Regions from separate parts of the Psychrobacillus sp. AK 1817 genome, predicted to be linked through region 1. Evidence: a T-box and tRNA genes for the amino acid it is inferred to sense, from the RefSeq annotation. Region 1 holds a T-box; the other holds one or more tRNA genes.
The links. The T-box of region 1 lies ahead of trpS (tryptophan--tRNA ligase). A T-box ahead of a tRNA ligase gene usually reads a tRNA of that ligase, here a tRNA-Trp.
Positions count from the first base shown of each region.

Region 1 (3,386 bases):
GTCTTCGCGAAGATCCAGAAGGTAAACCATTTGAAATTAAGTATGCTACAGCTGCTGGTGATGATATAGCGGAAGATATCACTCAATTCTTCTTGCAAAATTGGAAAGATGTTGGCTTAAATGTTAAGTTAACTACTGGACGCACAATTGAATTTAATGCATTCTATGACATGGTAGAAGCAGATGATCCTGAAATTGACATGTATACGGCAGCATTTGGAACAGGATCTGACCCATCACCATCGGGCTTATATTCAAAGAAAGCAAAGTTTAACTATAGTCGTTACACATCTGACTTCTTAGAGGATACATTAGCTAACATAAACTCACCAAAAGCTTTTGACTCAGCATATCGCGCTGAGCAATTTAGAGCATTCCAAGAGCATATGGAAGAAATGGCAGTTGTAATTCCACTAACTTACAGATTTGAGATCATTCCAGTTAACAAACGACTTAAAAACTATAATATTGATTACTCAGAAGGCACTTACTTACATGAACTTGAGCTAACTGCTGAAGAGCCAATTAAATCTGCTAAATAATATTGATAAAAAAACCGCTCCTAGACGAAAGTTTAGGAGCGGTTTTTCATATGTTTTAAGAAGGATGTGATACTAATGAGACTACTAATATTCTTAATAAGCTATGGAATAGCAATTATCAGCTGCTCCCACCTAGTGTTATATTTAAACTTTCTATCTTTAGGCTATTCTTGGAGTTCTGTTTTACTATATATGGTTAACTCTAAGGACTTTATAATCTTTTGTATATCAATATTGGGATTAACGATTAGCGTCTTCTACCGAGACCCATTGCGGCTTCCATCTTAGCAAGTGTATCATTTGCCAATTGGTTAGCCTTTTCTGCTCCGCGATCTAGAATGGAATCTAATTCTGATGAATTTAGTAATTCCTCATATCTTTGTTGAATAGGAGCAAAATGATTAATAATTGCTTCAGCAACAGATGCTTTAAAATCTCCGTAGCCTTTTCCTTCGTAGTTTGCAACGAGCGTAGGAATCGGTGTACCTGTTAAAGCTGATTCTATTGTTAATAAATTTGAAACTCCTGGTTTGTTTTCAGGGTCAAAGGCTACGATACCTTCTGAATCGGTGACAGAGCTTTTAATTTTCTTTTCTATTTGCTTTGGTGTATCTAAAATACGAATGGTTGCTTTTTGGTTGGGATCCGACTTGCTCATTTTCTTCATTGGATCTTGAAGTGATTTGATACGAGCGCCGTATTTAGGTAGCTGAATTTCGGGTATAGTTAAAACATTCCCATATCTTTTATTAAATCGTTCAGCCAAATCCCGAGTTAGTTCAATATGCTGCTTCTGGTCATCCCCAACAGGCACAATATTTGTTTGGTAAAGAAGAATGTCAGCCGCCATTAGCGGTGGGTAAGTTAATAGCCCAGCAGTAACTCCGTCTTTGCCATCCGATTTATCTTTAAATTGAGTCATTCTTTCTAATTCCCCAATATGAGAAATACATTGCATCATCCATCCTGCTTTTGCGTGAGCGGGAACTTCTGATTGTACAAACAGAATAGATTTTTCTGGATCAATTCCTACAGCTAGATATAAGGCTGCTAGGGAACGAATATGTTTTTGTAGCTCCTGTGGATCCTGTGCAACTGTAATCGCATGCTGGTCCACGATACAAAAAATACATTCATTCTCATTTTGTAAATCTATAAACTGTCTAAATGCACCAATATAATTCCCTAATGTAATTGTACCAGTTGGTTGTACGCCTGAAAAAAGTGTTTTCATTCAATTTTCCTCCTTATATAAAAAAACATCATGCATCCCTAAAAAGGGACGAATGATGTAATATCCGTGGTACCACCCAGCTTGCTATAAAAATAGCCACTCTTCTTCATAACGTGAAGGAAACGGTATAAGCTACTTAAGATTCACTCATACTGCTCAGAAGCCCATTCCATTTAAGGTATGATCTGCTCACAGCACCCGCAGACTCTCTAAACATACGTTATAAATGTACTTTTCTTCCTCAAAGCTCTTTTATATAGTTTTGATTATTATATATAGAAGAAACTCAAAAATCAAGGGATAAAATTATCCATAATAGAAAAATAATGCAATACAAGTACAAGCTAAAATAGATAACCCTAACGCGAGAATTGGCTTAGGGGAGAAGGAGAAAACTTCGGAAGGAAGTCGCATATTTTCTATTTCATCTCTTAAGTGCTTTCGCGTAAAAAATTTTCTGGAGCTAGATACATATAAATCAAAAAATCCGCCTGAAACAACATATGTTACTAATCCTAAAAATGTTATACCTCCTCCTATATAAAAGGAAATATTAGCGTATGTTTCCAAATCGATATGTTTATATATTAAAAGTATTAGCAAAAAGATTATAATCTGTGCACTTAAAAAATATATTATCTTCTTTTTCATATTTCACCTCTATCAAAAATATTATAGAAGATTTGTTTAAAATAATCAAAACTAATAAAAAATAAAGAAAATAATTAACAAAATAGTTACTAAATTTTCACAATCGTTAGGACAATGTAATGATTTTGTTACAAGACTGTAAAAATATTTATAAAAAGCTATGTACAACTCTCTTATAAAATGTATAATAATAAATGTAATGAATTTTTCTGAATATTAGGGAGGTTATTTTTTTGAAGAATAGCAAATTAGTATGGCTATTAAGCCTACTGTTAGTTGTAGGGCTATTCCTAGCTGCATGTGGCGGCGAAAAGGAAGCAGAACCAGCTGACAAACCAGACTCAACAGACACACCAGAAACAGAAGCTCCAGAAGAAGCAAAAATTGATGAAGAGCAAGTACTAAACTTAATCGCGGGTGCTGAAATTCCAACTCTTGACTCTGCTTTAGTAACTGACTCAGTAGGTTTCGATCTACTAGGCAACATAAATGAAGGTCTTTATCGTTTGAACCAAGAAAACGTAGCTATACCTGCTATTGCTGAAGGTGAGCCAACTATTTCTGAAGATGGATTAGTTTATACGTTCAAATTACGTGATGCTAATTGGTCTGATGGTTCTCCAGTAACTGCAAATGACTTTGAATTTGCTTGGAAACGCGCTATGAACCCAGATACTGCATCTGAATACGGTCCATACATGATGGAAGGCGTTATCAAAAATGCAACTCAAATTGTTGCAGGTGAAGTTGAGTATACTGAATTAGGTGTTAAAGCTCTTGATGAGAAAACATTAGAAGTTACTCTTGAAAAACCAGTTCCTTACTTCTTGTCATTAATGTCATTTGGAACATTCTTACCACAAAAAGAAGAATTCGTTACAACTCAAGGTGCAAATTACTCTAAAAACTCTGAAGCACTTTTATACAACGGTCCATTCGCATTACAAGATTGGGATGGA
Region 1 covers NZ_CP031739.1:1,315,511-1,318,896, reverse strand. The annotation lists gene D0S48_RS06810 (oligopeptide ABC transporter substrate-binding protein) at 1-542, shown strand, start outside; gene trpS (tryptophan--tRNA ligase) at 790-1,776, opposite strand; T-box leader at 1,818-2,030, opposite strand; gene D0S48_RS06800 (DUF3899 domain-containing protein) at 2,083-2,427, opposite strand; gene D0S48_RS06795 (peptide ABC transporter substrate-binding protein) at 2,661-3,386, shown strand, end outside.

Region 2 (3,386 bases), 2.0 Mb from region 1:
CACCTATCTTCCATTCGTAGCTTTAGTATGGTGATTTACAAATGAATACATGCTTGTTTATTGTTAAAAACTCATGTTTAGTCAGAAAGTATGTAAGAATATTCATCGACATCCATTTATATATATCAAACATAAAAAGAAAACACCTTCACCGGTTGATTTATCTTTATAAGAATCAAAATTGTTCATCTGCTTCAACTATCTTTTTCTCCATCACCGCCATTGCTTTGCTCACCTTCTTTTTCGTTTTTTGTGCTTTCCCCAGGGCTATCTTCCTTTTCACCCAAAGCTCTGATAAAAAATGCGGTTGGCAACAAAAGACCGATGGCTGCTTGTATAAGTGCAAAGAATCGCGCCTTTCCGACAGGTACCAAGTCCCCATAACCTACTGATAATATGGTGACTCCACTGAAATAGAGATAATCCAAAAAATTCTCTCCTCCATCTTTCCCCTCTTCAGTGCTAACTCTTACTACATCCCCTTCCATGGACAATAAATAATAAAGAACAGCAAATCCAAAGGTAATGCCAAGCATAGTAAAAAATAGTTTTTGGAATAAAGTTGACTGAAAATAACTTTTCTTATACTTACGACCTGAAAAGAAATAGTATAAGTTTGTTACCATAAATAAAATCGTCAATCCCATTAGTATCGTGGAAAACATGCATCTATCCCTCTCCTATCGTCTCTCTAGTTCATTCAGTTTTAGTTGTATGAATTCCTCGATAATGAATATAATTAATGTCGATATGACTATCTTGTCAATCGAATATAAAATATATACAAATTAATTAATATAGGAAACGGAATAGAGATATATTCTCAATTCATGGATTAAGACATTTGCATGCTAGTGTACATATGTATAATAAAGTATTAATTTAGTAAGTAAGTGATCGTATAGGACATAAAGACATTGAAATGACTCTCAAGGGATTATTCTAATGAAATAAAAGAACTGAGGATAGAAGATGAGAAAGCTTATGACGTCTGTGTAAAACATAAGTAAAAAAATTAAAATCAATGGAAACTATTAAAAAATAATCATGAATGAGAATATAAAAAAAGCTTACAAAAGCTGCGGTAACAGCATTCATAAGCTTTAGTCAAAATATCAAATTGTAAGTGATATTTCATAATAGATACCGGTGGTCGGGGTCGAACCGACACATCCGAAGATACGGGATTTTGAGTCCCGCGCGTCTGCCAATTCCGCCACACCGGCATAATGAAGGCAGTAAATACTTTTTAAAAATTGGAGGCGGCAACCGGATTTGAACCGGTGATAAAGGTGTTGCAGACCTGTGCCTTACCACTTGGCTATGCCGCCTTAATTTGGAGCGGAAGACGAGGTTCGAACTCGCGACCCCCACCTTGGCAAGGTGGTGTTCTACCACTGAACTACTTCCGCAAAAAACTGGGGTACCTGGATTCGAACCAGGGCATGACGGAATCAAAATCCGTTGCCTTACCGCTTGGCTATACCCCAATGGGGCGACCGATGGGAATTGAACCCACGAATGCCGGAATCACAATCCGGTGCGTTAACCACTTCGCCACGACCGCCACAGAATAAAAAAAAGAGCTAACTAAAAGGAATATGGGGCGACTGATGGGAATTGAACCCACGAATGCCGGAATCACAATCCGGTGCGTTAACCACTTCGCCACAACCGCCATTATTCAAAGTTAACTTATTATTTGGCAGGGGCAGTAGGAATCGAACCCACATCAAAGGTTTTGGAGACCTCTATTCTACCGTTAAACTATGCCCCTATTAAAAACTGGTGGAGGGGGACGGATTCGAACCGCCGAACCCTAAGGAGCGGATTTACAGTCCGCCGCGTTTAGCCACTTCGCTACCCCTCCACTGGTGAGTGGTGCCGGAAAGAGGACTTGAACCCCCAACCTACTGATTACAAGTCAGTTGCTCTACCAATTGAGCTATTCCGGCATAATGGTGGCTCAGGACGGAATCGAACCGCCGACACAAGGATTTTCAGTCCTTTGCTCTACCGACTGAGCTACTGAGCCTCTTCGATTTACGCTAAGCTGCGCTACTCTTTGTCAGCTTCACTCACTCATTCAGTCACGTACTTTAGTACGCTCCTTCTTTCGTTCGATTGCTTCCTCGATTTGCTTGCTTATCCTAAATCTCTATGTTGTTGAATAATAAATGGCGGTCCCGACCGGGATCGAACCGGCGATCTCCTGCGTGACAGGCAGGCATGTTAACCGCTACACCACGGGACCATTTGGTTGCGGGGACAGGATTTGAACCTGTGACCTTCGGGTTATGAGCCCGACGAGCTACCGAACTGCTCCACCCCGCGACAATAAGAAAGTGTTGAAATTTAAATCAACTACGCAATTAGTGAATTTTACGTCTTCCACGCTACGCTTGCGTCGACGTTAATCGCTTTCTTCGTGAAACGATTTGCTCCACCCCGCGACAATAATAAGTGTTGAAAATTTATAATGGTGGAGGATGACGGGCTCGAACCGCCGACCCTCTGCTTGTAAGGCAGATGCTCTCCCAGCTGAGCTAATCCTCCATAGTGCTGGTTTTAATTTAAATGGTGACCCCTACGGGATTCGAACCCGTGTTACCGCCGTGAAAGGGCGGTGTCTTAACCGCTTGACCAAGGGGCCATTATATTATGTAAAGAAGAAATCTATCTGGCGGAGAGCAAGGGATTTGAACCCTTGAGACAGTGTTACCCGTCTACACGATTTCCAATCGTGCTCCTTCGGCCACTCGGACAGCTCTCCTAGAAATGGCTCCGAAGGTAGGACTCGAACCTACGACCGATCGGTTAACAGCCGATTGCTCTACCACTGAGCTACTTCGGAATAATATCGCCTAGCGACGTCCTACTCTTGCAGGGGGAGACCCCCAACTACCATCGGCGCTGAAGAGCTTAACTTCCGTGTTCGGTATGGGAACGGGTGTGACCTCTTCGCCATCATCACTAGACTTGAATAATTACTGAAAGACATTTTCTATTATAACAAGTCTGTAGATTATTACAAGTGTTATTTTAATAAAAATTTATTCTTTCAAAACTGAATAAACTGACATCTTAGAAACAAACAATTTGGTTAAGTCCTCGATCGATTAGTATTCGTCAGCTGCACGTGTCGCCACGCTTCCACCCCGAACCTATCTACCTCATCGTCTTTGAGGGATCTTACTTACTTGCGTAATGGGAAATCTCATCTTGAGGGGGGCTTCGTGCTTAGATGCTTTCAGCACTTATCCCGTCCACACATAGCTACCCAGCGATGCCCTTGGCAGAACAACTGGTACACCAGCGGTGTGTCCATCCCGGTCCTCTCGTACTAAGGACAGCTCCTCTCAAATTTCCTACGCCCACGACGGATA
Region 2 covers NZ_CP031739.1:3,439,565-3,442,950, reverse strand. The annotation lists gene D0S48_RS17220 (potassium channel family protein) at 195-665, opposite strand; tRNA gene D0S48_RS17215 (tRNA-Leu) at 1,145-1,226, opposite strand; tRNA gene D0S48_RS17210 (tRNA-Cys) at 1,258-1,331, opposite strand; tRNA gene D0S48_RS17205 (tRNA-Gly) at 1,338-1,412, opposite strand; tRNA gene D0S48_RS17200 (tRNA-Gln) at 1,419-1,490, opposite strand; tRNA gene D0S48_RS17195 (tRNA-His) at 1,492-1,567, opposite strand; tRNA gene D0S48_RS17190 (tRNA-His) at 1,603-1,678, opposite strand; tRNA gene D0S48_RS17185 (tRNA-Trp) at 1,704-1,777, opposite strand; tRNA gene D0S48_RS17180 (tRNA-Tyr) at 1,787-1,870, opposite strand; tRNA gene D0S48_RS17175 (tRNA-Thr) at 1,880-1,955, opposite strand; tRNA gene D0S48_RS17170 (tRNA-Phe) at 1,960-2,035, opposite strand; tRNA gene D0S48_RS17165 (tRNA-Asp) at 2,179-2,254, opposite strand; tRNA gene D0S48_RS17160 (tRNA-Met) at 2,258-2,334, opposite strand; tRNA gene D0S48_RS17155 (tRNA-Val) at 2,481-2,556, opposite strand; tRNA gene D0S48_RS17150 (tRNA-Glu) at 2,579-2,653, opposite strand; tRNA gene D0S48_RS17145 (tRNA-Ser) at 2,682-2,773, opposite strand; tRNA gene D0S48_RS17140 (tRNA-Asn) at 2,780-2,854, opposite strand; rRNA gene rrf (5S ribosomal RNA) at 2,863-2,978, opposite strand; rRNA gene D0S48_RS17130 (23S ribosomal RNA) at 3,100-3,386, opposite strand, start outside.
Region 2: it has a tRNA-Trp gene. The T-box ahead of trpS (tryptophan--tRNA ligase) is inferred to sense a tRNA for this amino acid. The anticodon was not compared.